Regions from separate parts of the Delftia deserti genome, predicted to be linked through region 2. Evidence: predicted binding sites of a transcription regulator. Region 2 holds the regulator's gene; each other region holds the start of a gene.
The links. The regulator LexA, encoded in region 2, represses DNA repair genes until DNA is damaged. The targets are predictions, from matches to a motif close to ACTGTATNNNNATACAGT.

Region 1: the regulator LexA is predicted to act here: its motif matches at 4,671-4,688, upstream of recA (recombinase RecA).
Region 3: the regulator LexA is predicted to act here: its motif matches at 3,764-3,781, upstream of ACFPFG_RS28490 (putative DNA modification/repair radical SAM protein).

The regions. Positions count from the first base shown of each region.
Region 1 is NZ_JBHSIH010000001.1:3,458,034-3,468,194, forward strand. It holds gene ACFPFG_RS16745 (Bug family tripartite tricarboxylate transporter substrate binding protein) at 1-626, opposite strand, end outside; gene ACFPFG_RS16750 (LysR substrate-binding domain-containing protein) at 736-1,719, shown strand; gene ACFPFG_RS16755 (sensor histidine kinase) at 1,703-3,202, opposite strand; gene ACFPFG_RS16760 (response regulator) at 3,297-3,971, opposite strand; gene ACFPFG_RS16765 (MarR family winged helix-turn-helix transcriptional regulator) at 4,071-4,571, opposite strand; gene recA (recombinase RecA) at 4,719-5,825, shown strand; gene recX (recombination regulator RecX) at 5,942-6,418, shown strand; gene yddG (aromatic amino acid DMT transporter YddG) at 6,415-7,335, opposite strand; gene ACFPFG_RS16785 (hypothetical protein) at 7,358-9,244, opposite strand; gene argC (N-acetyl-gamma-glutamyl-phosphate reductase) at 9,241-10,161, opposite strand, start outside.
Region 2 is NZ_JBHSIH010000001.1:483,143-493,303, reverse strand. It holds gene ACFPFG_RS02410 (H-NS histone family protein) at 1-13, opposite strand, end outside; gene ACFPFG_RS02405 (hypothetical protein) at 71-769, opposite strand; gene ACFPFG_RS02400 (3'-5' exonuclease) at 801-1,418, opposite strand; partial or broken gene ACFPFG_RS02395 (IS481 family transposase) at 2,146-2,781, shown strand; gene ACFPFG_RS02390 (hypothetical protein) at 2,917-3,900, opposite strand; gene ACFPFG_RS02385 (DUF4124 domain-containing protein) at 4,650-5,180, opposite strand; gene ACFPFG_RS02380 (hypothetical protein) at 5,288-5,491, opposite strand; fluoride riboswitch at 5,602-5,665, shown strand; gene crcB (fluoride efflux transporter CrcB) at 5,747-6,133, shown strand; gene ACFPFG_RS02370 (P-loop nucleotide/nucleoside kinase family protein) at 6,312-6,869, shown strand; partial or broken gene ACFPFG_RS02365 (sigma factor) at 7,032-7,190, opposite strand; gene ACFPFG_RS02360 (hypothetical protein) at 7,329-7,751, opposite strand; gene lexA (transcriptional repressor LexA) at 7,914-8,588, opposite strand; gene ACFPFG_RS02350 (asparaginase) at 8,687-9,658, shown strand; gene adk (adenylate kinase) at 9,751-10,161, opposite strand, start outside.
Region 3 is NZ_JBHSIH010000001.1:6,025,581-6,035,741, forward strand. It holds gene purL (phosphoribosylformylglycinamidine synthase) at 1-1,576, shown strand, start outside; gene ACFPFG_RS28485 (TIGR03915 family putative DNA repair protein) at 1,642-2,481, opposite strand; gene ACFPFG_RS28490 (putative DNA modification/repair radical SAM protein) at 2,497-3,762, opposite strand; gene ACFPFG_RS28495 (SWIM zinc finger family protein) at 4,240-5,685, shown strand; gene ACFPFG_RS28500 (DUF5691 domain-containing protein) at 5,682-7,472, shown strand; gene ACFPFG_RS28505 (AAA family ATPase) at 7,543-8,625, shown strand; gene ACFPFG_RS28510 (DUF5682 family protein) at 8,688-10,161, shown strand, end outside.

The DNA.
Region 1 (10,161 bases), 3.0 Mb from region 2:
AGCGAGGAAGCCACCTGGTCGAAGTACACGGGCACCTGGCCACCGAGCACGTCGTTGATGGCCGGGCCTGCACCGCGGTAGGGAATGTGCTGCATCTCGGTGCCCGTGCTCTTCATGAACTGGGCGCCCCACATGTGGCCGATGGTGCCGTTGCCGGGTGTTGCGAAGCTGACCTTGCCGGGGTTGGCCTTCAGGTACTTCACGAACTCGGCGAAGTTGTTGGCGGGCACCAGCTTGGGGTTGATCACGATCACGCCGGGCGCCTTGACGATCTCGGTCACGCCGACGAAGTCGTTGATGGCGTCGTAGGGCAGCTTCTTGAACACGGCGGGGTTCACGCCGTGCGTGGACAGCGTGGCGATGCCGAAGGTCACGCCGTCGGTGGCACGCGCCACTTCGGCCATGCCGATGGAGCCGCCAGCGCCGGCCTTGTTCTCGATCACCACGGCCTGGCCGCCCAGCAGCTTGGGCAGCACGTCCTGCATGTTGCGCGGGACCATGTCGGTGGAACCACCAGCAGGGAACGGAACGACGATGCGCAAGGGACGGGAGGTGTCCTGGGCGAAGGACATTCCAGGAACGACAGAAGAAGCGGCGATGGAAGCAAGGAAATGGCGTCGTTGCATAGGATCTTTCTTACAAACAAGTTCAGATTAAAAGAAATCTGCTCACAAAAAAAGCAAATACTGTGCCTGTTAATATTCCAAACAGGAATACTTTCATCATATCCCTGTCATGAGTTTGCGCCGCCTCAACCCGCCCATGCATCTGCTGCGCGCTTTCTCCACCGTGGTGCGCTTCGGGGGCGTCTCGCGCGCGGCCGAGGCCTTGCACCTGACGCAAAGCGCAGTCAGCAAGCAGATCCAGGAGCTGGAGAAGTGGGTGGGCGTGCCGCTGTTCGAACGCGAGCGCAAGCGGCTGAGCCTGACGCCTGCGGGCGAGCGCTATGAGCGCGCAGTGCGCGCCCTGCTGGGCCAGCTGGAGGCCGCCACCCTCGAACTCATCACCAGCGATGACAGCCGAGGCGCGCTGCACCTGTCATCGCTGCCGACTTTCGCGGCCAAGTGGCTGATCCCCAGGCTGCCCCAGTTTCAGCAGCGCTATCCACAGATCACGCTGCACTTTGTACCCTACGTACACAGCTACCAATTTGACAGTCCGGGGCTGGACTGCGCAATTTTGTTTGGCGACGGGCACTGGAACGGTGCGCACGCCCACTATCTGGTGGGCCGCCAGGTGGTGCTGATCGCGCCGCCGCGCGGCGCGGGTCCCGAAGCACGCATCACCACCCCCCAGGACGTGGCTCGCTGCACCCGGCTGCGCCATGTGACCATTCCCGATGCCTGGGCGCGCTGGAGCGAGGCCCATGGCGTCAACGGCATCAGCCCTCTTGCGGGCCCGCAGTTCGACCAGTTCCAGACCATCATCCGCGCCGTCATGGCCGGCATGGGCATCGCCCTGGTGCCGCGCTGCCTGGTGCAGGACGAGATCGCGGCCGGCCTGGTGAACGAGCCCCTGCCCCAGCACGGCTACCAGAGCGCCCTGGGCTACTGGCTGTGCTATCCGGCCGACCGCGCCAACCACGGCACCCTGGGCATCTTCCGCAACTGGCTGGTGGACCATGCCGCGCAGACGCCGGGACGGATCGCGGTGGCCCCCGTGGCCCCCGGGGGATCTGCGGCAGCCGCGGAAGCCGCACCACCTACGCCGCAGGCTTAGGCGGCGGCGGCGAACGCAGCGCCGTGAAGCGCACGCTGAAGCGCGCACCCGGGGGCTGCTGGCCCGGATGCGCATCCTCCAGCACCACCTGGGCGCCATGCTGGCGCGCGATCTCCAGCACGATGGGCAGGCCCAGGCCCGAGCCGTCGGCCTCCGAGCCCAGCACACGGTAGAACGGCTGGAACACCAGCTCGCGCTCGGCCTCGGGCACGCCGGGTCCCGAATCCTCCACCTGCAGCAACAGGACCTGGCCGAAGGGGTCGGCCAGCACGCGCACCGTGACCATGCCGGGCCGGCTGCTGCTGGAAGGCGTGTAGTTGATGGCGTTGTCCACGAGGTTGCGCACCAGCTCCGTCAGCAGCGTGGCATTGCCCTGCAGCCACACGCCGGTGGCAAACGACTCGGCGCCGTCGTAGCCCAGGTCCACATGCTTGTCCATGGCGCGTGGCAGGCAGTCGCGCACCACGTCGGTGACGATGCGCACCAGGTTGCAGGGCTGCATGGCCAGGCCCCGTCCCACGCCGGCGCTCTCGGCGCGCGCCAGCGCCAGCAACTGGTTCACCGTGTGCGTGGCGCGGATGCTGGAGCGCGCAATCTGGGCCAGGGACTGCCGCAACTCCTCCGTGCTCACGCCCTCGCGCTGGGCCAGTTCGGCCTGCATGCGCAGCCCGGCCAGCGGTGTCTTGAGCTGGTGGGCCGCGTCGGCCAGGAAGCGCTTTTGCGTGGCCAGCGAATCACCGAGCCGGCCCAGCAAGTCGTTGACCGAGTCCACCAGCGGCACGACCTCCAGCGGCACGTCCTTGTGGTTGATGGGCGAGAGGTCCTCGGGCCGGCGTGCGCGGATGCGCTCCTCCAGCCGGTGCAGCGGCTTGATGCCGCGCGCCAGCGCCAGCCACACCAGCAAGGCGGCCAGGGGCAGGATGACGAACTGCGGCAGCATCACGCCCTTGATGATTTCCGTGGCCAGCACACTGCGCTTTTCGCGCGTCTCGGCCACCTGGACCAGGGCCTGGGGCTCGTCGGGCAGGGGCATGCGCACCCAGACATGGGCCACGCGCAGGTCAATGCCGCGGAACTCGGCATCGCGCAGTTGCACGGTGCCGCCGGAGGGGAGGCCGGGCAGCGCGCCCGCAAGCGCCGCCTCGTCAGGTTCGGGCGGCGGCGGCAGATCGCGCTCCCCGGCCAGGTACTCGCCCTTGACACCCAGCACCTGGAAATACACGGTGTCCGACTCGTCGGCGCGCAGGATCTCGCTGGCCGATTGCGGCAGGTTGAACAGCACCTTGCCGTGCTGCACCATCACCAGCTGCGCCAGCGCCTGGGCGTTGTACTCCAGCGCGCGATCGAACGGCTTGTTGGCCAGGCCCTGGGCCACCAGCCAGGTCAGTGCCAGGCTCACGGGCCACAGCAGCAGCAGCGGCGTGAGCATCCAGTCAAGGATCTCGCCGAACAGTGAGCGCTGTTCACGCTGGAAGATTTTCATCGGCGGGCAGCCCTCACGACGGGTTCACGGCCCCGTGGCATCCGCCACTATGCGCAGGCAAGCCAACCCGGGCCTGACAGCCAGGGCAGCGGCCTCAGGAAGCGATCTTCTCAAGGCAGTAGCCCAGGCCGCGCACGGTGGCGATGCGGATGGGGCCGCGCTCTATCTTCTTGCGCAGGCGGTGGATATAGACCTCGATGGCGTTGTTGCTGACCTCGTCGCCCCATTCGCACAGGCGCTCGACCAGTTGGTCCTTGCTGACCAGCCGGCCCGCACGCTGCAGCAGCACTTCCAGCAGGCCCAGTTCGCGCGCCGACAGCTCGACCATCTTGCCGTCGATGGTGGCCACGCGGCCAGCCTGGTCGTAGACCAGGGGGCCATGCTTGATGGTGCTGCTGGCGCCACCCATGCCGCGCCGCGTGAGCGCACGCACACGCGCCTCCAGCTCGGACAGCGCAAACGGCTTGGCCATGTAGTCGTCGGCGCCGTAGTCCAGCCCCTGCACGCGCTCTTCCACGCTGTCGGCTGCCGTGAGGATGAGCACCGGCAGCGCATCGCCCCGGCCGCGCAGCTTCTTGAGCACTTCGAGTCCGTGCATCTTGGGCAGGCCCAGGTCCAGGATGAGCAGGTCGAACTCGCTGCTGGTCATCAGCGCGGTATCGGCCTCGCTGCCGTTGGCCACATGGCTGACCACGGCGCCCGAGCCGCGCAGGCTGCGCAGCAGACCATCGGCCAGGACCTGGTCATCTTCGGCAATCAGAATGCGCATGGGGTTGTCTCCTGAAATACAGACGCGCTCTGGATGTTGGAAATGCGCGCCTTTGATTCCCAGGATTCTAGGATGCGCCCCGCCCCAAGGGCAGGGACCTTACCCGAGTGAGCCGCCGCCCGCATAGGCCTCCAGCCCCAGCGCCACCACGGTGGCGATGTCGTCGCCGACTTCCTCGCGGAACTCGGCCTCGGCCTGGGACACGGCGTCATGGAAGGCCTGCAGCCAGGCCAGGCCCGCAGGCGTGAAGCGGATGCGGCGCGCGCGCGCATCGCGCTCGTCGCTTTCGCGCGTGACCAGGCCCCAGGCCTCGCACTGGGCCACCAGGTCGCCCATGGACTGCTTGGTCATGCCAGCGCGCTCGGCCAGGTCGGTGAGCCTGTCGCCGGCCAGCGACAGATGCCGCGTGATGTGGATGTGGGCCGCGCCCACCTTGTCGCGCGCCGCAAGATTGGACAGCGCCAGCGGCACCTCCACATCGCGCGCCATGAGCTGCAGCACACGCGCGTCGAACCGCCGCATGGCATGGCCGAGCAGGCGGCCCAGGTGGGTCTGGCGCCAGGCATCGGCGGGCGGCGTGACGGGGGAAAACTCACTCATGGATGCATTGTGGAGGCAAATCCAACAAGTCAGGAAAACTGACTAAAAACACCAACAAAACAAACCAACAAGCCCATAAACTACTGTTCAAGCATCCAGCCTGAATGCAAATACAGAGCTGAAACCCTAGCCAACCCAGGAGTCCGCATGAACACCGCCGTCACCACCGCCAACAGTGAAAAAGCCAAGGCCCTGCAGGCCGCACTCGCCCAGATCGAAAAGCAGTTCGGCAAGGGCACGATCATGCGCCTGGGTGAAGGCGAAGCCATCCAGGACATCCAGGTCGTCTCCACCGGCTCCCTGGGCCTGGACATCGCCCTGGGCGTGGGCGGCCTGCCCCGTGGCCGCGTGATCGAGATCTACGGCCCTGAATCCTCGGGCAAGACCACGCTGACGCTGCAGGTCATCGCCGAAATGCAAAAGCAGGGAGGCACCTGTGCCTTCATCGACGCAGAACACGCGCTGGACACCGGCTACGCCCAGAAGCTGGGCGTGAACCTCAATGAAGTGCTGATCAGCCAGCCCGATACCGGCGAGCAGGCCCTGGAGATCGTGGACAGCCTGGTGCGCTCGGGCGCCGTGGACATGATCGTCGTGGACTCGGTGGCCGCGCTGACACCCCGGGCCGAAATCGAAGGCGAGATGGGCGACCAGCTGCCCGGCCTGCAGGCCCGCCTGATGAGCCAGGCGCTGCGCAAGCTGACGGCCACCATCAAGAAGACCAACTGCATGGTCATCTTCATCAATCAGATCCGCATGAAGATCGGCGTGATGTTCGGCAGCCCCGAAACCACCACGGGCGGCAATGCGCTGAAGTTCTACGCCTCGGTCCGCCTGGACATCCGCCGCACCGGCACCATCAAGAAGGGCGACGAGGCCATCGGCAACGAGACCAAGGTCAAGGTCGTCAAGAACAAGGTCTCGCCTCCGTTCAAGACCGCCGAGTTCGACATCCTCTTCGGCGAGGGCATCTCGCGCGAAGGTGAAATCCTGGACATGGGCGTCAACGCCAAGATCCTCGACAAGTCGGGCGCCTGGTATGCCTACAACGGCGAGAAGATCGGCCAGGGCCGTGACAACGCCCGCGAATTCCTGCGCGAGAACCGTGGCCTGGCCGTGGAGATCGAGAACAAGGTTCGCGACGGCCTGGGCATCGCCCTGCTGCCCACGACCGGTGGCGATGCCCCCGAAGCCAAGGCCCCCAAGGCGGCCGCCAAGGCCAAGGCCGACAAGGACGGCGTGATCGAAGCCTGAGCACCCAGCCCCCTCACAGCAGGCGCCGCAGCGCCTGCGCACACTGTGTTTGCCATCTTGGCGCAGGCTCACGTCTGCGCCTTTTTTATTCAGGACGATTCAGGAGACGCTGCCGCATGGGATTCGCCAAGCTGTCGCTCAAGGGCCGGGCGCTCAAGCTGCTGGGCCAGCGCGAACATTCACGACTGGAGCTGGAACGCAAGCTCGCCCCCCATGTGGAGGAAGGCGAAGACCTGGGCGCCATGCTCGACGCGCTGGAGCAGCGCGGCTTCATCAGTGCCCAGCGCGTGGCCGAGTCCGTGCTGCACCGCAAGGCCGCGCGCTTTGGCACGGCACGCGTGGTGCAGGAGTTGCGCAGCAAGGGGCTGGACGACGGCCTGGTGCGCGCCGCCGCCGAGCAACTGCGTGCCACCGAACTGCAGCGTGCCCATGCCGTGTGGCGCCAGCGCTTCGGTGCACCACCGGCCACACCGCAGGAACGACTCAAGCAGATGCGCTTTCTGGCTGCGCGCGGTTTTGGTGGAGAAATTGCAAGCAAGGTGCTGCGGGGGCGCAGCGAAGACTGGGACGCGGGAGCAGAGGACGAAGGCTAGTCTGCGCGCCGGGTAGCACCCCAGCACACCAGCGACCCCACGGTCACCAGCACCACGCCCTGCCAGAATCCCCAGCCCGGCCGCACCTGCAGCCAGGCACTGGCCAGCAGCGCCGAGAACACAGGCGTGAAGTACGACGCTGCAGCCATCACGGCCAGGTGCCCGTGCTGTATGCCGTGCTCCCAGCAGCTGTAGCCCAGGGCGGTGAGCCCGCCCACGGCCAGCAATTGCAGCACCACGGTGCCCGACCATTGCATGCCGCCTTCACCGCCCAGCCACAGCCACTTGATCCACAACGCCAGCGCGGTCCATATCAGGAAAAGGCCCACGGCATTGTGGCCACCGCCCCAGCGCCGCGCAGCCAGCGAATAGCAGGGCCACAGCAGGGCCGCGCCAAAAGCGAGTCCATACGCCAGCGGGTTGGACAGCATGTGGTCCGCCATGCCCCGCAGTTGCAGGGAGTCGCCGCCCAGCACGCGCGTCAGGCCCCACAGGCACAGCAGCACGCCGGGCCACAGCCACCAGCGCGCATGCTGCTGGCGCAGCAGTACGGCCAAAACGATGGTCAGGCTGGGCCACAGGTAATTGATCAGCCCCAGCTCCAGCGCCTGGGCGCGGTCCTGTGCCAGGCCAATCGCCAGCGACAGGCAGATCTCGTAGACCGCAAAGAGCAGGCCGCAGCCCCAGAAGTAGGCCGGATGCATGGCCCGCCACTGCGAGGGCCTGGGCAGGCCGCGCACGGCGGCCACGCACAGGGCGCTGACCGTGTAGAGCATGGCGGCGCCGCCCACGGCGCCCAGCGGCTCGGCCACCGAGCGCATCAGGCCCACGGTGCAGCTCCAGCACACCACGGCCAGCAGTCCGATGGCGGTGGCCCGGCCGGCGGCCACGGGGGAGTTGTTCTGCAAGGAAGACACGTCGATGGCTGCGCGCGGCAGATCAGTGCGGTTGCAGCAGCTGGCGCAGCGAGTGGTACAGCGCATCCGAGCCATGCGCGGTGTTGTCCGCATCGAACGAGAACTCGTTGCTGGACTGCGTGCCCGTCGCATCCTCGGGCCGGGCTTCCATGAAGAAGGACAGGAAGCGCGCGCCCTGGCGGCGGTGCATGGTCAGCACTTTCTCCAGCCGTTGCGGCGACAGGGCCACCAGCGGATGGAACTCCGTCACGCCATAGGCCGTGTGGCCATAGCGGCGCAGCATCTGGCCGACCAGCGGGCCGTAGGTATCTTCGCCGTACAGGCTGACACCCAGGGACAGCCCCGGCATGCGCTGCAGGCTGCGCTCCACGGCGTAGCGGTTGGCATCCCAGCTCGGATTCGCATGGGGGTTGAGCTGGTGGGCAAAGCGAGGGACCCGGCCCAGGCAGCCGTGGCCGATGTGCTCGGAAAAGCCCTGGATGTAGTCGGCAACCTGCTGCTCGCGGAAATCGTTCCAGTCCGTGACCAGCGGGTTGTAGAACAGCGCCAGCCGGTCCTGCGGGCTGTCCACCCAGAATTCCACGCCATCCGGCAGCTTGCCGAAGTCGGGCAAGGCCTCGGCGGCATGGGGCCGGGGCTCGCCCTGGTTGCGGTCCATCACGGCGATCTGGCGCGTGGCCAGCAGGCCCAGGCTGCGTCCGCCGGCCTGCAGCACCACGTCGATGCGGTGCAGGCCCTCGCCCAGCGCCGGATAGCGGATATCGGCACGCCAGCCCACATCGGGCGTGAGGAACCCGGGCCTGGCCTGAGCCACGTCCTGGCGGTGCATGTGCACGGGGGCGTGCGAGTAGGGGCGCCCGTCCACGAAGACGGCCACGGCCAGCTGCTTTTGCAGCTTCGCATCGGGCGAGTGGACCCAGCCGGACACCGGGACCGTGCCGGCCGCATAGCTGTCGATGTGCTGGAAGAAGTTCTGCAGCGGCTCGCTGCGGATGTCGCGCGACGGCGGCTCGACCGCATCGAAGCTGGCAAAGCCGGACTTCAGGTGGGCATTGAGCTGCGCGATGTCGCCATAGCGCTGGCGCAGGAATGCATGGAAGCCCGCCACGGAGGCCGGGCTGTAGTCGGTGACCGCATAGCCTTCGGCCGCGAATCCCATGCCGGCCTCGAATCCCGGAAACAGCTGGTGCGTCTCGCCCAGCACGGTGAGGGCGCGCAACTGGTGCATGGCGGCATCGCCTGCGGCGCACATGCGCTCGGCCAGGGCATCGACCACCAGTTTGCGCACGCGCGTGACTTCGTTGTCCTGCCGCGCGACCGACCACGGGAAGATGCGTGCGCCCAAATAGCTGTCCAGCGGCAGCGGCCCCTTGGGCGTCCAAGCAAGATTGGCGGGATCGGCGGCCAGGCGCTCCTCGGCCTTGGAGTGCACCTCGAAATGCGTGGCGAACAGATACAGCACCACGGGCCGATGCGCCTGCGCCACCGTGCGCACCACGCGGTCCAGCGCCTCGCCCTGGACTTCCCAGGCCTGGCCATTCCACTGCACGTAGCGCAACAGCGGCACGCTGAGCGTATAGCCCAGGTCCAGTTCGCCCTGGGGCCGGCCCAGGCGCTGCAGCGTGGCTTTCACCATTTCTGCGGCCGAGCCCTGCGGACCCAGGCAACTGGCGGGTATCTGCTGAAATTCCTTGGGGAAGTCCTCGCGCAGCCCGTCCTGCACCAGGCAGGCTTCCATATTGCCCAACAGCGGACTCAGCAGCAGGCGCGATGAAGACGGCAGTGCCGGCCGCAGCTTCCAGGCAAACAGAACGACCAGCAGGCACAGCACGGCCAGGGCCAGGACATGGCCCCAGGCCGGACCGCGCCGGCCCGGCAGGGACGCGGACGGTGGCGTGGCCGGGCTCACAGGCCCAGCATGATCTGCAGGTTCTGTACGGCGGCGCCGCTGGCACCCTTGCCCAGGTTGTCCAGACGGGCGATCAGCACGGCCTGGCGGTACTGCTCATTGGCGAACACGCGCAGCTCCAGCTTGTTGGTGTCCGTCAGCGTGTCGGCGGCCAGCTTCATGTCCTCGGCCGGCGGCAGCACCGACACCCATTGCTCCGGCGTGTTGGTGGCCGCGTAGTGGGAGGCCAGCGCATCGTGCAGGTCGGACGCCTTGGGCGCGCCCGGCAGCAGGTCCAGGTGCAGCGGCAGCTGCACCAGCATGCCCTGGCGGAAATTGCCCACGGCGGGAATGAACACCGGGCGGCGCGTCAGGCCGGTGTATTGCAGGATCTCTGGAATATGCTTGTGCGTCAGGCCCAGCGCATAGGCCTCGTAAGGCGCGGCCGTGCCGGCCTCATAGGCTTCGATCATGCTGCGGCCGCCACCCGAATAGCCGGACACCGAGGGCAGGCTCAGGCCGTGGTCGGCGGGGATGAGGCCCGCTGCGACCAGCGGGTGCAGCAGCGCGATGGCTCCCGTCGCATAGCAGCCGGGGTTGGACACGCGCCTGGCAGTCTTGACCGCCTCAAGCTGGCCGGCACGCAGCTCCGGGAAGCCATACACCCAGTCGGGCGCCACGCGGTGGGCCGTGGATGCATCGATGATCTTGATGGCGCGGCCGGTCTCGGCCTCGATGGAATCGACCATGGCCACGGTCTCGCGCGCGGCATCGTCATGCAGGCACAGGATGACCAAGTCCACGCCGGCGATCAGCGCACGCTTGGCGGCAGGATCCTTTCGCAGCTCGGGGGCAATGCTGACCAGCTCCACGCCGGACAGATCGACCAGACGCTCACGGATCTGCAGCCCTGTCGTGCCTGCTTCGCCATCGATAAA
Region 2 (10,161 bases):
TGTATTCGGACATTTCGGATTTTTCCTTTCGTGGCGCCGCGCGGGCGCCGTGGGTGGTTCAGTGGATGGTTCAGGCCGGTTCGCCGGTCACGGCCGCCGCGAAGGCGTCTTCGGGGGTCTGGTTCACAGGGTGGTTCGGGTCGGTGGGCAGCTCTTCCTCGCCATCCACCTCCAGCTCATGCTGGTCCTCGTTGTCCGGCCGGCTGGCGGGCGTGTCCGGCCTGCCTGCGCGGTAGCCCTTCTTGGCCTGCAGCAGTTCGGCCGGGGCCAGCAGCTTGATGTAGACCTCCTCTTCGGAGGCCAGGCCAGACAGTTCACCGTAGAGCACGTTGTCGTTGAGCTCGTCGCCGTTGAACTCGACCGTGCCCCGGATCGTGACGCTGCCGCCTTCGTGGATCTCGTACTCCAGGCCCTTGAGGACGGCGTCCACGAAATCGACGTGAGCGTCGTTCAGGCCGTAGTCCCAGATGAAGCGGTACCCGCGCCATTTCTGCTTCTTGGCATAGGCGAAACTGGTGGGCAGCAGCGGGTGCCGCAGGTTCGGCAGCGGGATCAGGACACCGGGCAGCGCCTCCTGGCCGGCCGTGGCCGCCTTGTTGCAGTAGTGGTGCTCGCGCAGGCCGGGCTCCAGCAGGTCCAGCAGAGTGTTCTCGCCCGTGAGCGTGAAGGAGATGTCTATGGCGCGCACTTTCTCTTCGCCGTGCAGCTCGCGCCGCGGGTTGGCGTTGGTGATGGTGACGGCCGTGGATTCAGCCAATTCGAAGGCCATGGTTTTCCTTTGTGGTGGTGGTGGAAAGGGATCAGGCTGCCTTTGCCGTCTTCAGGTCCTGGACAGCGAAATAGACAGCGATGCAGGCGGCGACGTCAGCACCAGCGGTGTGTGCGGCTTCGAAGTCGCGGCCGAAGAAGTGGCGGTAGGCCTCGGCCAGCTTCGGCGTCTTGAACTTTCCGATGCCGGCGGCTCGCATCTTTTCGGTGGGCGGCAGCTTGCAGAGCGGCGTGGTCAGCAGCGCGGTGCAGGCGCTGGGGCCGGCCTTCCAGATGTCGGATTGGGGCAGGGCAGCGGCCGGCTCGCGCGCATCGATGTGACGCTTGATGGCGATGCGCAGGATGCGGGCGTCGAAGCTCTCGTTGTGGGCCACGCGCATGCGACCGCCCCACATTGACAGCAGCATCTCGACGGCCACGTCCTCGGGCACGCCCAGGTCCAGCGCCTTCTCGGTGGTGATGCCGTGGATGTCGGCCACTTCGTCGGGGATGGTCCAGCCGTCGGGCTTGACGATGACGTCGATGCTGGAGAATGTGGCGCGGGTGTCGAAGGCCGAGCGGACCGGGCGTGCGCTCGTGGAACCAGTCCGTGGGCGTCGTGAAGACAGCGGCGCGCTGCAGCTTCTGCATTGCGCGTGCCCTGTCTTCATCTGCCGCAGCGGAGCGGCGGCCCATCTCGTTCTCCCAGCGCTCCGCATCCGCGCAGGGGTTGGCGGTCATCAGCATGGCTGAATCTCCTGTGGTGATGGTTGGGGCCGCTGCGGGCCGGGAATGAAAAAGGCCCTGCAACTGGTGAAGCTGCAGGGCCTTGGAAGAAAAATGCCGATGCCTTGTTGGCGTGCCCGGGGAAGGGATTTGAGAGGGAGGGAGGAGAAGTCTCCCGGGCTCGGCGGAATCTGGAGATGCAGTATGGGGGCTGATTCTTAAGAAATGCTTTACGGCTTGTAAAGAAAGTGCAGGGCTTCCACCTGCTGCGGCTTGCGAGGCCTCTGCGACCCCGTGGCCAGGGTGTGGATGATGGCATGCCGTGTAAGCCCCGGCTTTCCTCTATCGACGGTGGCTAGACTTTCACTGCTTGCAGGCGGGCAAATGCCTGTCACGATTTGCCATCAAGGGTGCTGGCTGGCCCCTGCAGATACCACCTGCAGCGCACTTTCGGGGCGGGCCACTCCAAGGCGCGTGCCCACCAGTCAGCACTCTTGATGGCCCCGGCGCGAGGCCGGGTGCAGCGTTCATGCAGAACCGGCGCCAGGCCGAGCGTGCGCTTTGCCTGGAGGGTCAGCCATGAGCCCGATCTGGATTGCCATGTGGTGGTACTGGTGGAGGGGGGCGCGGTGATCCCCTGGCTCTACACCCATCTGGCCGCCGCAGCAGTGGCGTGTGCTGGCCCGTGCCGGCCTATCGAGGCTCAGCGACCTGCAGCCTGCTGAGCCGGTGATGCGCTACGAGCACGAGGCACCCGGGGACATGCTGCACATCGACACCAAGAAGCTCGGGCGCATCGTCAGGCCCAGTCACCGCGTGACCGGCAACCGGCGTGACGCGGTCGAGGGGGCGGGCTGGGAGACGTTGTTCGTGGCCATCGACGACCATGCGCGCATCGCCTTCACCGCCATGCATCCCGACGAGAAGAAGCACGAAGCTGTCGCGTTCCTGCACAACGCGGTGGCGTACTACGCGAGGCTGGGTGTGCGCGTCAAACGGCTGCTGACTGACAACGGAGCAGCCTTCCGCTCCAGGCAGTTCGCTGCGGCCTGCGAGGCGTTGGGCGTACAGCACAAGTTCACGAGGCCGTACCGTCCGCAGACCAATGGCAAGGCCGAGCGGTTCATCCAGTCGGCGCTGCGCGAGTGGGCCTATGGCTGGACGTACCAGAACTCAGCAGAGCGGACCAATGCGCTGGTGAGCTGGCAGCACCACTACAACTGGCACAGGCCGCACAGCGGCATCGGTCACATCGCTCCGATGTCCAGGCTCAAATCTGCAAACAACCTCTTGACGGTTCACAGCTAGTGACCCTGGATTCCCAGTTCGGCGGGAAGAGGGAGCGCAGCCCGAACTAGCTTGGTCGGACCTGAAATCCGAGCAAGTTGACAGCTCGATGTCAGCCTGGGTAGGCGATTTCCAGAATTCCGCTGACGTCTTCCTTCACTTGCGCACGCCCGCATCCAGTTCCGTGTCCTGGGAAAGGCGCACACTGACGCCCTGGTATGCACCAAAATCGAAGTCATAGACCTTGCAATCGGCATCGAACAGATTGGTGTGTGAAATGATCAGGCCGGACTTGCTTGTTATCCTCAATCCGACGCCAATCTGGAAAATATCACTCGTATCGCATACGAAAAGCGCCTGCGACAGAATGTCCCAGTTGGCGGAGGCCACCGATGAGAAGTCGCGGATCGGAAAACCTCTTGCCATGGCATCGGGCCCCTTGTCCACAAGATCGTCATCCTTGTTGAAAACTGCGGAGTCCGTCTTGGTCAACCGATAGACATGCCTCACGAATTTTCCATCGCTGAGATTGTTGATGGAAATATCCTTGATGGTCTTGGAAAAGCTGCTGGTGATGCTGACGCCGCCGCTGAGCGACGGCCCCGAAGGATCCACGCCCGGATTGATGTTGTACGCAATGGAACTGCTGACGGTGCCGTCCTCGAGCGTAGACCCCGGGGTGTCCTTGCATATGTCGAACCGGACCCCTTTGCCCGGCTTGCCCTGGAGCGCTTTTTCGTACTCGCTGCGCGAAATGCCTTCGACATCGATTTCCACCTGGACCTCGCGCAGGAACAGCCCCTTCACCCTGGTGTCCTCGTGTAGCGAAAGGGTGCTCACATACTTATCGGTGAACATCTTGCCGTTCTTCGATGCGGCAGCGTGGCTGCCGTCCATGTTCACGAGGACGAAGCACTTGTTCAGCGCCGTGCTGCGATAGACATCGATGCTGGCATTGATTCTGCAATTGGGCACGTAGCCGGCATCTCGCTTGGCCTGGTCCAGCAGCGTGACTTGAAGCCATTTTGCTTCGTATTTCCTTGCAGGCCATGCGTTATACAGCGTCTCTCCATTGGAATCATCCGCGTACATATTAAAGACCTGCGTTGCGCAAGGAGTGGCTTGTGGCAGTTGAGACATAGTGCCCTTTTGAAATGGTAGGTAAGAAGCAGGAGATTCCCAGGCCGGCCGCAGAAATGCCGGAAAGTCATTCCTTCCGGCGCATTGCCGCGGGCAACCCGTAAATACTAGGCGCCAGGATTGCATGGCTATTGACTCTGTGCTTGGGAAAAATTGACTGTGCGTCCGCGAATGGCGCGTGACAGGCACGCCTGCGGCGTTGGCTGGCCTCGACAGCGGGTGGATTGACCCTGAGGCGGGCGAACTGGTGCCGAACTACACGGCGATCACCTGGCCCGCAGACGGGCACCCAGTGCTCTCGCTGATGCACTGATCAAGCTGCCGCCGCTTGGTGCGCTACGGTCGGGCGCGGAGAAGCCGGGAGAGGAGAGCCTTGCCCGCAGAGCAGCTGCTCGCTTTTAAAATTCAGGAATGAGCGGAAACAGAACCTGACACTCGCTGAATAAGGTGTAGGTTCTGGTGTAGCTTTTGGAGATTATTCTGATAACCAGAGGGAGAAGGCTTCTGCAGGCCGAGGTCGGCTCCGCGCAACCGTATCAGTGGCTTGCACGCTGCAACGTCTTGGAGACGACTATGCCGGGAAGGCTTGGCCGATGGCCGCCTGTTGGCGAAGGCGGTGAAGACCGGGTTGGCGGCGGTCTGAAGAGGCTGCATGGCATGGAGAGAACTCCCGAACATGTTCCCCGCTGATGAGTGGCGCGAGAGGAGTCATGATTTCGCTCGGTATCTGGCAGCTCCGCGCCTGGTTTTCATTGAGAAATTGGGTGCTGAATGGAGTGGGGCGCTCGCGGTGTCCCAATCACTTTCGGCGGCTCCTGCATCAGGGGCGTATTTGAACCGCATGCAGCATTGACACCACTGATCGCGGCATTGGTCCGCATCCGTTTTTCGTCCTGGGAAATGGTGCGAATGCTGGAGACGAATTCCAGTTCCTTGCGCGCCTCCTTGCACTGAAGGGAGGCGCCGAGCTGCTCCGGCGCAGGAGCCGCCGTCTGGCGGGCTTGCTGCTCGATAACACGCTGCTGGCTCTCGATCTGGCGCTGCTGCATTTCGTTCATCTGGCGCTGATACTTTTGTCCATTCGCCTGCGCTGCATCAGCCCGTTCACGGAAGAGCTCATCGTCCGATTTTTTGCGCTGTGTCAGTGAGCCAGTGTCAGTGCTGCTGCAAGGGCTGTCTGAGAAAGTCGATTTTCCAGAAGCGTCCTTGCATTGAAAGACCTGGGCTGCTGCAGGCAATGCGAAAAGTGCTGTAAAGATTGCTGTGGTCAAGAGTCGCATATGTATATCGATGAATTGATGGACCTGATCGGATCCGAATTGCAGACGAAGAATTGTGCTTTGATCCGTATTCCTGACAATTCGTGCCTTGGCTCCAAGCGCCCGCTTCACTCGGCGTCCCGCAAGGCAGCGCGGCGGGCTGCTTCGGCGGTCTCCTGAGCTTGCTTCTCGGCTTGCCTGAAACGTTCTTGTGCCGTGGCCGATGTGCCGTCATGGCCGCCCGCGGCGCGCTCACCGATGTGAATGTTGGAAAGCCTTGCTGTGCCGTACAGCAAAGCCGCTGCAATGATCAGGAGCGCGATGAATTTCATTGTTGCATTGTGCCGCTGGTCCTTCGGGAATGGCCGGCATCTGCGGAGCAATCTCACACCTCTGCCGCTTGACAGGTCCAGAGTAAACTCGCCCCGGCGGCCAGCACTCGCTGCACGATGGGAATGGAGCTTCCCGAAACCGCCTTGCAAAGGGCTGATGGCTCCTGCCTTGGTGGGATGTGTCCTGCCGGTGGCGGGGCCATGTCTTGATCCTGCCCGGCACGCCCGTCCCGGTTATTCGATGAAAGGACGGTCATGGGGTTCTACGGATTCATTCTGGTGTTCGTTGGAGGTGGTCTGGGGTCTGCGCTCAGGCATGGCACGAACTTGCTCGCGCTGCGGCTGGTGGGCAGTGCGTATCCGCTGGGTACGTTGGCGATCAATGTGCTGGGTGCCTTCGTGATGGGGGTGGTGGTGGAGTGGTTTGCGCTCAAGACATCGCTGCCGCAGAGTGCGCGGCTGTTCATCACCACGGGCATTCTGGGTGGCTTCACCACGTTTTCGACGTACGCGCTGGAGGTCGGCATGCTGTATGAGCGTGGCGATTGGCTGGCCTCCGTGCTGTATGCGCTGGGCTCGCTGGTACTGGGCGTGGCCGCGCTGTTTGCGGGGTTGGGGCTGGTGCGCATGGTGGCCCATTGAGGCACTGTGATTGCGCTATGCTGTGCGCCATGGCCCGTATGAACGCAACGCAGATTATTCGCACCATCCATTGGATGGTGGGTTAGCCAGCGGCCTTCAACGCCATGCAACCCGCCCAGACGAGGCGGGTTTTTTCATTCCGCCTCCGGGGTTTTCTCATGCCTTTCAGGAGATGGATATGCAGGTTTCCGAACAGTCCCGGCCCCGTTGTGCAAAACATGCCGATGCCACTGTCGCCAACGCGCGGCTTGCCACGCTGCACATGGTCTGCGGCAAGATCGGATCGGGCAAGTCAACGCTGGCGCGGCAATTGGCGTCCGGGCCCGGAACGGTGCTGGTCAGCGAGGATTCCTGGCTGGCCGGCCTGTACCCCGGCGAGATGCAGTCGGTGGCCGATTACGTGCGTTGCAGCGCGCGGCTCAAGGGGTTGATGGGCGCACATGTGCAGGCGCTGTTGAGCACTGGCGTGTCGGTGGTGCTGGACTTTCCGGCCAATACCCTGGAGGGGCGGGGCTGGGCGCGCAGCGTGTTCGAGAAAGTGGGCGCCTCGCACCGCCTGCATTTCCTGGATGTGCCTGACGAGGTCTGCAGGCAGCGCCTGCGGGCGCGCAATGCGGCAGGCGAGCATCCGTTTCAGGCCAGCGATGAGCAGTTCGACCTGATCACGAGCTACTTTGTCGCGCCCTCCGACGAGGAGGGCTTCGACGTGGTGCATCACCCGTATGCGCCGGCCTGAAGCGCCGGTCTGGACGAGACACTTCTGCCAGTCCTGTCGCAGGGCCGCTGTTGCAAAGGCGCCACGCAGTTTCACGTGCCAGGCGGCGGCCTCATGCAAGGCGCGGCGGTCGTTGCTTTCCAGATGTCTCTCGCCCATGCGGCTATGCCAGGACCAGGTGACGACCAAGCCCCGGGCGATGGTGGCCAGATAGCGCCTGGGTTCGCGGATGTCTTGCTTCGGCAGGGGCGAGCGCAGCAGGCGCACAAAGGTGTCATGGGCCAGGTCGGCGGCATCGTCACGGTTGCCCAGGTGTTTGCGCAGCAGGCAGAGGGCATCCATTTGTTGCACGTGCGCTACAGGGGGGTGGTGGCCGCAAGCCTGCGCCAGCTTCGCACAGGCCGATTCCTCGTGCGGTGCGTGGTCCGCGCCGCCCATGTTTGTGTCGTGCAAGGTGTGTCGCATACCTTGCATCGGGCCTCAGTTGGCTGCGGCTCCGCCATGCGCCTCCAGGCGCTCCAGCGCAGCGCAGACATCGGCCATTCGCCCGGAGATGAACAGGCATTCAGGCTGTTCCTGTGGCGACCGCTGAATGATGCGCAGGCCTGAAGACTGCTCAGGTGCGGCTTGCAGGGCGGGCTGCGTCGGCAGCAAGGGCAGGATCAGCTGGGCATCTCCAGGGTCTGCAGCGCGTGCAGCCTTGCCGCGGCGCTGCGGGCTGCGCCGGCGTGCCTTGCTGAAAGAGATCACGTTGGCGGGCTCGGGTGCTGTGGCAGGTGTTGGCTGGCCCGCAGGGGCTTGTGCAAGAGGCATGGCCGACTCCATGGCGGTCGCAGTCAGGCGGATGCCATGTGCCAGGCGCAGGAAGGAAAGAGAGGACAGTGTTGGCAGAGCGAATCCCATGTGACGACTCCTGTTGGCGTGTTTCAAAGAGGCATGGACACAGGCAGGATTGCGGTTTTCGGGCAAAGCTCCGCCCAGGGCGAAGCTGCAAGGCTTCGCGCCTACCACCTGGACGGTGCATGAAATAGGGGGTGGCAACCCGTGCAGGGCTGCCCGTCCGGCTTACATGGACATGCTGTTGCGGATCAGCCCCACGGCCAGGCCTTCAATGGCAAAGGCCTCTTCGGGGGCGACGCGGATCACCGGGTAATCGGGGTTTTCCGGCAGAAGTTCCACGCCCTGCGTGGTGCGGCGCAGGCGCTTGACGGTGACTTCATCGCCCAGGCGCGCCACGACGATCTGGCCGTTGCGTGCTTCGTGCGCAGACTGCACGGCCAGCAGGTCGCCGTCCATGATGCCCGCGTCGCGCATGGACATGCCACGCACACGCAGCAGATAGTCGGGGCGGATCTGGAACAGGCTGGGCTCGACGGAATAGGTTTGGTCGATATGTTCCTGGGCGAGAATGGGTGAGCCCGCCGCAACGCGGCCCACCAGGGGCAGCATCAGCGGTGCCAGGGCCGACAGCGGCAGTCCGAAGCTGGTTCCGCGCGCGGCATTGATGTTGCGCACGGTGTCGGTACGCAGGCGAATGCCGCGCGAGGTGCCGCTGACCAGTTCGATCACGCCTTTGCGGGCCAGGGCCTGCAGGTGTTCCTCTGCAGCGTTGGCGGACTTGAAGCCCAGCGTGTTGGCGATTTCCGCGCGTGTGGGGGGGGCGCCCGTGCGGGAGATGGCGGCCTGGATCAGGTCCAGGATCTGTTGCTGGCGGGCGGTGAGCTTGGGATGGTCGAGCATGGCGTGCGTCCGGTCCTTGAGAGCAGATGGCGGGCTGGCAGGCCATCTGATGATTTATACAGTATCTGTATTTTTAACCAGTTTTCCAAGAGGTGCAAGTGGGGCAGTCAAAGTTGGTGATTCTGGGCACGGGCGGGACCATCGCTGGCCGGGCGGATTCGCAGTCGCAGGGAGTCGGGTACAAGGCCGGGCAGATCACGGTGCAGTCTCTGCTGGATGCCGTACCGGACCTGGAGCAGCAGGCGCTGGGCCCCGTGCAGACGCAGCAGATCGCGCAGGTGGACAGCAAGGATATGGACTGGCCCGTGTGGCGCGCGTTGCTGCACGCTTGCGTGCAGGCGCTGGAGGATGCGGACACGCGCGCCGTGGTGATTACGCATGGAACGGACACGCTGGAAGAGACAGCCTGGCTGCTGCACAGCCTGTTGCCGGCCACCAAGCCCATTGTGCTGACCTGCGCCATGCGCCCGGCCACGGCCCTGTTGGCCGACGGGCCGCAGAATCTGCGCGATGCCGTGACCGTGGCTGCCAGCGGCGGGCGCAGCGGTGTATGGGTTGTGGCGGGCGGCGAGGTGCATGCGGCAGCCCAGGTGCAGAAGGTCCACCCCTACCGGCTGCAGGCAATGCGCTCCGTGGAAGGCGGGCCGCAGGCGTTGGTGGAGGAAGGGCGTGTGCGCTGGCTGGTGCCCGATGCGCCGTCCGCGCGGGCCGTGGTGCCTGCGTCCATGTCATCGGATCTGCTGGCGCTGGATGAACTGCCCTGGGTCGAGGTGGTGTTCAGCGGCGCCTTGGCGCGTGCCAGCGGCGTGGATGCGCTGGTGGCCGCAGGCGTGCGTGGCATCGTCGTGGCTGGCACGGGCAATGCGACGGTTCACGAAGGCATGGAAGCGGCCCTGCAGCGCGCCCGCGACAAGGGCGTCTGGATCTGGCGGGGCACGCGCTGTGCTGAAGGCCTGCCCGTGGCCTCCGGCCTTGGGGCCAACCCGGCAGAGGCCGATCTGGCGCAGCTGCCCGTGGCAAAAGCCCGGATTGCGATGATGCTGGCGCTGGCAGCGCAGCCGCGCGACTGAGCCGGGCGGCGCCGCCGGCATTTCTTCAGTTGCTGGCGGTCAACAAAAAAGCACCCGGCGGGTGCTTTTTTCGTTGCGGCACATGGCCTGCCTCACTCAGCCAGTGCAGCCAGTGCGCGTTGGGTGATGTCCTCGACCGAGCCCAGGCCGCTGATGGCGCGGTACTTGGGTGCCGCTGCGGCTTCCTTTTCGGCCCATGCGCGGTAGTAGTCCACCAGGGGGCGGGTCTGGCTGCTGTAGACGTCCAGGCGCTTCTTGACGGTTTCTTCCTTGTCGTCTTCGCGCTGCACCAGCGGCTCGCCGGTCACGTCGTCCTGGCCTTCGACCTTGGGCGGGTTGAACTTGACGTGGTAGGTGCGGCCCGAGGCGGGGTGGGAGCGGCGGCCGCTCATGCGTTCGATGATGGCGTCGAAGGGCACGTCGATCTCGAGCACATAGTCCAGCTTCACGCCAGCGGCCTTCATGGCGTCGGCCTGGGGAATGGTGCGGGGGAATCCATCAAA
Region 3 (10,161 bases), 5.5 Mb from region 2:
CGCCTCCATCGACGATGTGCGCGGCACGCTCACGCCCCAGCTGGACGCCTCGGAAGACGACAGCACCCTGGTCCTGGTGGACCTGGGCCGCGGCAAGATGCGCATGGGCGGCTCCATCCTGGGCCAGGTGCTGGGCCAGTCCGGCAATGAAACGCCCGACCTCGATGACGCCAAGGACCTGATCGCCCTGGTCGATGCCGTCAACGACCTGCGCGCCAAGGGCCAGATCCTGGCCTACCACGACAAGGGCGACGGCGGCCTGCTGGCCACCGTGGCCGAGATGGCCTTCGCCGGCCATGTGGGCGTGGCCATCAACGTGGACATGCTGGTCACCGAAGGCGACGGCATCAGCGACAGCCGCATGGACTCGGGCGAAGGCAAGAACTGGGCCTCCCAGATCAGCGGCCGCCGCGACGACATGACGCTGCGCGCACTGTTCAACGAAGAGCTGGGCGCCGTGCTGCAGATCCGCACGGCCGACCGCGCCGCCGTGCTGCAGACCCTGCGCGAGCATGGCCTGTCCACCTGCAGCCACATCATCGGCAAGACGCGCCCCGTCTCGTCCAAGGTCGATGCGGGCAAGGGCGAGCTGCAGGTCTGGCGCGATGCCAAGTCCGTCTTCGGCGCCTCGCTCAGCGACCTGCACCAGGTCTGGGATGCCGTCAGCTGGAAGATTGCCCAGCAGCGCGACAACCCGGCCTGCGCCGACAGCGAGCACGCCGCAGCCGGCGAGCCTGCCGACCCCGGCATGCACCTGCATCTGACGTTCGACCCGGCCGAGAACCCCGCCGCACCCTTCCTGAACCTGGGCGCGCGCCCCCGCGTGGCCGTGCTGCGCGAGCAGGGCGTGAACTCCCATGTGGAAATGGCCTACGCCTTCACCGAGGCCGGCTTCGACGCGGTGGACGTGCACATGACCGACCTGCAAAGCGGCCGCGCGCAACTGCAGGACTTCGCCGGCGTGGTGGCCTGCGGCGGCTTCAGCTACGGCGATACGCTGGGCGCCGGCATCGGCTGGGCGCGCTCCATCACCTTCAACGACAGCCTGTCCGCGCAGTTCCAGCAGTTCTTCGGCCGCAGCGACACCTTCGGCCTGGGCGTGTGCAACGGCTGCCAGATGTTTGCCGAGCTGGCCGACATCATTCCCGGTGCCCAGGACTGGCCGCGCTTCACGCAGAACCAGAGCAACCGCTTCGAGGCGCGCCTGTCCATGGTGGAAGTGCTGGAGTCCCCCAGCCTGTTCCTGCAGGGCATGGCCGGCAGCCGCCTGCCCATCGCCGTGGCCCACGGCGAAGGCTTTGCCAACTTCCGCTTCCGCGGCAATGCGGACCAGGCCATCGCCTCCATGCGCTATGTGGACAACCACGGCAAGGCCACCGAGCAGTACCCGTTCAACCCCAACGGATCGGCCGGCGGCCTGACGGCAGTGACCACGGCCGATGGCCGCTTCACGGCCATGATGCCCCACCCCGAGCGCGTGTTCCGCAACGTGCAGATGAGCTGGACCAACGGCGACAAGTCGGAATTCAGCCCCTGGATGCGTGTGTGGCGCAACGCCCGCAAGTGGCTGGGTTGATGCACTGAGCGACGCTGCAAAGCAGACAAAGGCCCTTCGGGGCCTTTGTTTTTTGGCGCCTGCCCTTACTGCTCCAGCATCTGTCCTGTGCGCGCGCGGGCCTGCTGGACCAGGGTGGAGATCAGCACCGTCTCGGGCAGGTTGTGCCAGTAGCGGCGCGGCATCTCGCGCAGCATGGCCTGCTCCTTCAGGCGCGCCGGATTGAAGGTGCTGGCGTAGTAGGTCAGCCACAGGGCCTCGCCCGCGTCGGCTGGCGGGGCATCGCTGCGGCGCGCGCCGGGCGCCAGGCGCAGCGCATGGCCGTCCCAGTGCGCGCTGCATTGCGGCGTGAGGATGGCCCAGTGCATGTTGGCAAAGCGCTTGCAGAAGAAGGGCGCCGCCGCGCGCACGATGTGGTGCTCGGGCTCGAACCAGGCAATGTGCAGCTCGGGCTGGTTCTGCCGCTGCGTCGTCCGAAAGCGCACAAAGGCGTGCATCTTGTGGATCTCGCGCGAGACGGGGCGGGCCAGGGCCTCGATGGCGCGCCAGTCCGCATCCAGCGCATCCAGCCGCAGTTCGGGCCGGGCCTGCATGCGCGCCAGCCAACGGTGGCATAGCTCGAAGCGGCCCGCCGCGCGGTGCAGGCAGGCATGGCGCAGCGCGGACATCTGGGTTTCGGACAGGGACAGCCCGGCCTCGCCGGGGCCGGCCAGCCCGGCCAGTGCCGAGGCGGGCATGGCCTGCTGCGGCGTGCTGGAAAACAGGTCCACGCCCGCGCCGAGTTGCTGCGCCCCCCGCGTGTCGGGCCACCGCCAGCGCACCACAGCGGGGTCGGCGCCATGGGCCAGCAGCGCCCTGCAGGCTGCGCGAAAGCCGGGCCAGTCGTCGGGGCTGTCGAGTTCGATGGTGAGAGCCTGTGCTTGCATGGCGTGCTCCAGGTTCTAGAACAGGCTGGCCTGCGACTGCGCGATCAGCCGGGTGCGCAGCGCGGCCGAGTCGGTCTCGCCCAGCAGGGGCCGGTGGCCGTCGATCAGCACGAAGGGCAGGGCCTTTTGCACGGGCGCGCGCAGCCGCAGCAGATCCTCCAGCCGCAGCCTGCGCACGCGGCGCGCCGCCAGCAGGCGGTCCACCGTCTGCGTGCCCAGGCCCGGCACGCGCAGCAGCAGGCTGCGCGGCGCACGGTTGAGGTCCACGGGGAACTGCTGTCGGTTGGCCAGTGCCCAGGCCAGCTTGGGGTCGATCTCCAGGTCCAGCATGCCGTGGCGGCTGGCCGCCGCGATCTCGCCCGCCCCGTAGCCGTAAAAGCGCATCAGCCAGTCGGCCTGGTAGAGCCGGTGCTCGCGCATGAGGGGCGGCGCCTGCGGCGGCAGATCGCGCGAGGCATCGGGAATGGGGCTGAAGGCCGAGTAGTACACGCGGCGCAGGCCGTAGCCCGCATACAGCGTGTGGCTGGATTCGAGGATGTCGGCATCGGTTGCGCGGTCGGCGCCCACGATCATCTGCGTGCTCTGCCCGCCCGGCGCGAAGCGCGGCACGGCGGCGCGCTGCGCAGGCGCGCCGGGCAGGGACTGCGCCTGGCGCTGCTCGCGCGTGGCCGCGCGCCAGGCCTGCACCTGCCGGTCCACGCCCTGCATGGCCTGGCGTATGCGCTGTCCATCCTTTTCAGGCGCGAACTGCGCCAGGCCGCTGGCCGTGGGCAACTCCACATTGATGCTCAGGCGGTCGGCATGGCGGCCTGCCCGGGCCAGCAATTCGGGGGCGGCATCCGGGATGGTCTTCAGATGGATGTAGCCGCGAAAGTCATGCTCCTCGCGCAGCCGGCGCGCCACCTCCACCAGTTGCTCCATGGTGTAGTCGCTGGAACGGATGATGCCGCTGGACAGGAACAGCCCCTCGATGCAGTTGCGCCGGTAGAAGTCCAGCGTCAGCTGCACCACCTCGGCCACCGTGAAGCGGGCGCGCTGCACGTTGGAGCTCTTGCGGTTGATGCAGTAGCGGCAGTCGAAGATGCAGACATTGGTCAGCAGGATCTTGAGCAGCGAGATGCAGCGCCCGTCGGGCGCATAGCTGTGGCAGATGCCCATGCCGGTGACCGAGCCCATGCCCTTGCCGTCCAGCGAGTCGCGCCCCTGCGAGCCGCTGGAGGCGCAACTGGCGTCGTACTTGGCGGCGTCGGCGAGGATGAAAAGTTTGCGTTGCAGCTCCATGACTGTATGAATATACAGTAAATTCACCTGGCACACCCGGTTTTCCGAGAGTCCATCCCTCGGCCAGGGTCTGGTCAGGCCTTGCCTGGCTCCGGGTTGAACACGCCGTCGCGCTATCGCCATGGCAAGCGGATTGCAATGGTTGGTAGTGCAATGGAATGAAACCGCTTTCAGTGCGGAATGAGTGCTCGCTTTCAATGAATGGGTGGTGTGCATCGCGGGAAATGGTGAATGCGTGTTTCCTGCGTCTTTCGCAATGCTTGAAGGCTGGCATGGCCTGGTGCCATCAATGCACGCGCCGATATAGCGCGCTTGCTGTGCGCCATGGGCTTCCCCGTTCCTGGGAGAGAGGCTTGGTGTTGTTGTGATTTGTTTCAAGTTGCCGATAACTATTGCTGATAGGCTTTCGTGTTTGCCGGGCAGTGCCGTTTCATTCAATGCGCCCGGCGATGACAAACACTTGGAGAGGGAGCTTCGGTGTCGCGTGTATTAGGAACAGAGAGCGAAGTTCTGGCGCTGTCGCCGGACGCCTCATCCAGCAAGGCCGCCAAGGGCCTGCAATCGCCCGCCAAATGGCCCGCCATGGGCGCCAACGATGTGGCGGTATGGGGTGAATGCCAGGGCAGCGGCAGCAAGCCCTACCAGACCCAGGTGGACCTGTCGGGGCCTTCCTTCAAATGCTCTTGCCCCAGCCGCAAATTCCCCTGCAAGCACGGGCTGGCGCTGATGCTGATGCGTGCCGGCGGGCAAGTCCCCGAAGGCGGCGATCCGCCCGCCTGGGTGCAGACCTGGCTGGACAGCCGCCAGGAAAAGGCCGAGAAGAAAGAGGCCAAGGCTGCCGCCGCAGCGGCCGAGCCGCCGCCCGACCCCGAAGTCGCGGCCAGGCAACAGGCCAGGCGCGAAGGCAAGCGCTGGGACAAGGTGGAGGCGGGCCTGCAGGAACTGTCGCTGTGGATGCAGGACATGGTGCGTGCGGGCCTGGCCAACCAGGCCGGCGACGCGCAGATGCGCCAGCGCTGGAACAACATGGCCGCGCGCATGGTCGATGCGCAGGCCACGGGCATGGCGGCGCGCATCAAGGATTGCCGGGATCTGGTGGACAGCCACCGCGACTGGCCGCGCGACATGCTGGTGCAGCTGGGCCACTGGCAGTTGATCATCGACGCCGTGCGCCGACGCGAATCGCTCAGCCCCGAGGTCAAGGCCGACGTGATGGCCGCGCTGGGCTGGCCCATGGACAAGGCTGAGGTGCAGGCCAGGGGCCAGTCGGTCGAGGACGAATGGCTGGTGGCCGGCCTGCGCATGATCGAGCGCGAAGGCCGGCTCATGGAGCGGCGCGTCTGGCTGCAGGGCCAGCGCACGGGGCGCATGGCCCTGGTGCTGGACTATGCGCAGGGCGGGCGCGGCTTTGAATCGGCCTGGGTGCCTGGCCATCGCTACGGCTGCGCGCTGAATTTCTATCCAGGCCACGCGCCGCTGCGCGCCATTGCGGCCAATGGCAACGGGCCTGCGCTGCCTGCCGATGGCGCCAGCCCGCTGGCCACATCGGCCGTGGGCGACGTCCTGCAACTGCTGGGCCAGCGCATTGCCGCCAACCCGCTGCAGGCCACGCAGCCGCTGTGCCAGGACCGGCTGCGGCTGGTGCCTGCCCAGGGCCAGTGGTTCGCGGCCTGGCCCGAAGCACTGGATGCATCGCCGGTCGCCCTTGGCAAGGCGGCGCCAGTGCAGCCCGTCCCCGTGGCGATTGACGATGCCCAGGCCTGGCACCTGCTGGCGCTCAGCGGCGGTGCGCCCATGCAGCTGTTTGGCGAATGGGAACCCGGCCCGGCCGTGGGCCGCTGGCGGCTGCTGAGCGCCTGGCAGGCCCGCGAGGGCGACGGCGCCCAGCAATGTATCTGGCAGAACCAGGGTGATCCGGTATGAGCAACGCACAACTTTGGGCTGCGCTGCAGCAATCGGCCATGGTCGGCTCGGACCGGCTGGCCGTGCCGCCTGCGCTGGCTTCGGGCGTGGACCCGTCCGCAACCGGGTCGCAGCAGGCCGTGCAGGCGGCGCTGCAGCCCCGCGCCGACCTGCCCGGTGACTCGCCCGCCCAGCAACTGCTGCGCGCCAGCGCCGTGGCGGCCGTGTTCGAGCGGGCAGGCTGGCAGCCTGGCGCGCAGGTGCGCCTGACGGCACCGCTGGCCGTGCCCGCCGCAGCGCCTGCGGAGTCGCGCACCGCGCCTGCCGATGCGCGCCTGCACACCCTGATGGGCGACGTGCTCAAGGACGGCCCGTTCGAGCTGCAGGCCTCCATGCTGCGCACCCTGGACCAGGCCGGCCAGCGCCTGCCCCACGATCTGCTGGTGCCTGCGCTGGAGCAGGGCCGCCAGTCCGTGGAGCTGCGCCAGTGGCTGGCCCCCGTGCTGGGCGAGCGCGGGCGCTGGCTGGGCACGCTCAACCCGCAATGGGGCTATGCCAGCGGCGTGGAGGAAACCGCCGACCCCGAGCTGGTCTGGCAGGAAGGCTCGGTGGAGCAGCGCGTGGCCCTGCTGCGCAGCGAGCGTGCAACCGATGCCGCCAAGGCCCGCACGCGGCTGGAAGGCAGCCTGAAGGAGCTGGGCGCCAAGGAGCGCCTGCCCCTGGTCCAGGCCCTGGCCGTGGGGCTGGGCATGGACGATGAGCCGCTGCTCGAAAAACTGCTGTCCGACCGCAGCAAGGAGATCCGCGAGAACGCCGCGCAAATGCTCTCGTGCCTGCCGGACAGCGCGCACAGCCAGCGCGTCATGGGCTGGATGCAGTCCATGCTGCAGCAGGACGACAAGGGCCAGTGGATCGTGGAGCCTCCCGAAGAAGGCTCCAAGGAATGGGAGCGCGACGGCATTACGCTCAAGCCCGACGCCTACCACCGTGGCGGCAAGAAGGCCTGGCTGCTGGAGCAGATGGTGCAGCTCACGCCCGTGTCCTTCTGGACCCGCGCCCTGGGCCTGACGCCTCTGGAAGTGATGGAGTGGAGCCGGCGCAGCGACTGGAAATCCTCGCTGCGCCAGGGCTGGGTGCGGGCCCTGCAATACCAGCTGGACGTGGAATGGATCGATGCCGCCCAGACCATGGGCCGCGACATGCGCCACGACGCGCTCCTGCCCGCCCTCATGGCCCGGCTGTCCCGCGAGGAACGCGAGTCCCGCTGGATTGCCCAGTTCGAGCGCGACAGGCACAAGCTCATCGACGCCATCGAGGGCATGTCCCAGTCGCTGGGCGGTGCCGAACTGCTCTCGCCCGCGCTGTCGGCGCGGCTGACCGAGGCACTGCACGTGGCCGTGGGCGGCAAGCAGATCACGGGCAACTGGCACAGCTACCGCGCCGACCAGGCCCTGCTGTCCTGTGCACGCATGCTGGACGTGACCGCGCTGGAGCGCTTTGCCGACCTGTGGCGCAAGCCCTCGGTGCTGGATGCGCAACCCGAGCCTGAGCCCGAGCCGCAACCCGACCCTGCGGCAGATGCCGCAGGGGCATCGGCATCCGCAGCAGCGGCAGCAGCAGTCACCGCCACCGCCGCTGCAGTTGCCGCCCCGGCAAGCATTCCCCTCACGCCCCAGCAGCAGGCGCGCCTCGAACGCAGCCGCGTGCGGCCCTGGGATGAAGAGCGCATGCGCGGCCATCTGGAGCGCATCGTCGATCTGCGCCTGGGCCTGCACCAGGCCTTTGTTGCGCTGCGCGGCCAGGCCTGAGGCGCGCCCGTCCTGCCGCATACCCCGAACCGAACCGAATCCAACCCTTATCCCTTCCCGGAAGCACACCATGAGCCAAGTCCTGCGCCAGCATGCCGAACAGCAATTCGCCGAAGAACTCGAAGCCCTGCGCAAGGTGGACGACCGTCCGCGTCCGCCCAACTGGAAACTCTCGCCCTGGGCCGTGCTCCAGTACCTGATGGGCGGCAAGCTCGGCAACGGCTTCGAGGTCAGCGCCAAGTACATCGGCAATCCGCGCCTGATGGAAATCGCCGTCTCCACCCTGGCCACCGACCGCGCCCTGCTGCTGTACGGCGTGCCCGGCACGGCCAAGTCCTGGGTGTCCGAGCACCTGTCGGCCGCCGTCAGCGGCGACTCCACCATGCTGGTGCAGGGCACGGCCGGCACCAGCGAGGAGCAGCTGCGCTACGGCTGGAACTACGCCCAGCTGCTGGCCCACGGCCCGTCCGAGAAGGCGCTGATCCCCAGCCCCCTGGTCAACGCCATGAAGCTGGGCAAGATCGCCCGCATCGAAGAGCTGACCCGCATCCCCGCCGACGTGCAGGACACGCTGATTACCGTGCTGTCCGAAAAGACCCTGCCCGTGCCCGAGCTGGGCAGCGAAGTGCAGGCCGTGCAGGGCTTCTCGGTCATCGCCACGGCCAACAACCGCGACAAGGGCGTGAACGAGTTGTCCAGTGCGCTCAAGCGCCGCTTCAACACCGTCATCCTGCCCGTGCCGGCCTCGCAGGACGAAGAGGTGCAGATCGTCACCAAGCGCGTGGCCGAGCAGGGCCGCGCCCTGGCCCTCCCCGCCGAGCCGCCGGCCCTGCAGGAAGTGCGCCGCGTGGTGCAGATCTTCCGCGAGCTGCGCAACGGCCAGACCGAAGACGGCAAGACCGTGCGAGTCAAGTCGCCCAGCAGCACGCTGTCCACGGCCGAGGCCATATCGGTCATCAACAGCGGCATGGCGCTGGCCGGGCATTTCGGCGACGGCGTGCTGCGCGCGGGCGATGTGGCCTCGGGCCTGCTGGGCGCCGTGATCAAGGACCCGGTGCAGGACAGCGTGGTCTGGAAGGAATACCTGGAGACCGTGGTCAAGGAACGCAGCGACTGGAAGGACCTGTACCGCGCCTGCCGCGAGCAGCTCTGAAGCCCGCACTCCCGCACCGCTGACCGACCGCATCTTCTGCGCATCTCCTGCGCACTTCCCGTATGGCCACCTCTGCCAATCCGCTTCATTTCTTCGGCATCCGCCACCATGGCCCGGGCTGCGCGCGCAGCCTGCTGCAGGCCCTGGAGCAGCTGCAGCCCGACTGCCTGCTGGTGGAGGGCCCGCCCGAGGGCGAGTCCCTGCTGCCCATGCTGCAGCATGCCGACCTGCAGCCGCCCGTGGCCATGCTGGTCTATGTGCAGGACAGCCCGGCCCATGCCGCCTTCTATCCCTATGCCGAGTTCTCGCCCGAATGGCAGGCCCTGCAATGGGCGGCGCGCCAGGGCGTGGCCACGCGTTTCATCGACCTGCCCCAGACCCACCGCATGGCGCTGGACATGGCCGAGCAGGAACGGCGCCGGGCCGAGGCGGCGGCAGCAGATGCAGCTGATGCAGGCGCGGATGCGGCCGATGGAGGCCAGGATGCAGATGCAGATGCCGACTCGGGCTCCGACTCCGTCGCCGCTGCGGCAGACGGCAGCCAGCTCCAGAGCAATGCCGCCGAGGCCCTGGACCGCGACGACACCACGCAGTCCGTGCCGGCTGCCGACCTTGCCGTCGATCCCTCGGCACCATCCCCGCGGGACTGGCACGATCCGCTGGACCTGCTGGCCGAGGCCGCAGGCTACCCCGACGGCGAAAGCTGGTGGAACCGCATGGTCGAGGAGCGCGGCGACGGCGCCACCCTGTTCGAGGGCATTGCCGAAGCCATGGCCGTGGTGCGCGCCGAGCTGCCCAACGAAGTGCGCGGCGCACGCCATGCCCGGCGCGAGGCGCTGCGCGAAGCCTGGATGCGCCAGTGCATGCGCGAGGCCGTCAAGGCCGGCCACCAGCGCATTGCCGTGGTCTGCGGCGCATGGCATGTGCCCGCCCTGCAGGCCCAGGTCACCGCCAAGGCCGATGCCGCCACGCTCAAGGGCCTGCCCAAGGCCAAGGTCCAGGCCACCTGGGCGCCCTGGACCTACCGCAACCTGTGCTCGTCCAGCGGCTATGGCGCGGGCGTGGATTCGCCGGGCTGGTATGAACATCTGTGGCGCTGCTCCGAGCCTGTGCCCGAGTCCTTGCTCCAGTCCGCACCTGCTGCCGACCCGGCACGCGGCAGCACCCAGCGCACCGTCGGCTGGCTGGCGCGCGTGGCCCATCTGCTGCGCTCCAAGGACCTGGACTGCTCCAGCGCCCACATCATCGAAGCCACGCGCCTGGCCGAAAGCCTGGCGGCCCTGCGCGGCCACGCCAGCCCCGGCCTGCCCGAGCTGGACGAGGCCATCGTCACCGTCATCAGCATGGGCGAGCGCACGCCGCTGCGCCTGATCGAGCGCGAACTCAGCGTGGGCGACCGCATCGGCGGCGTGCCCGCCGACGTGCCCCAGGTGCCGCTGCAGCGCGACATCGAGCAGCAGCAAAAAAGCCTGCGCCTCAAGCCCGAGGCGGCCGCCAAGGTCCTGGCCCTGGACCTGCGCAAGGACACGGACCGCG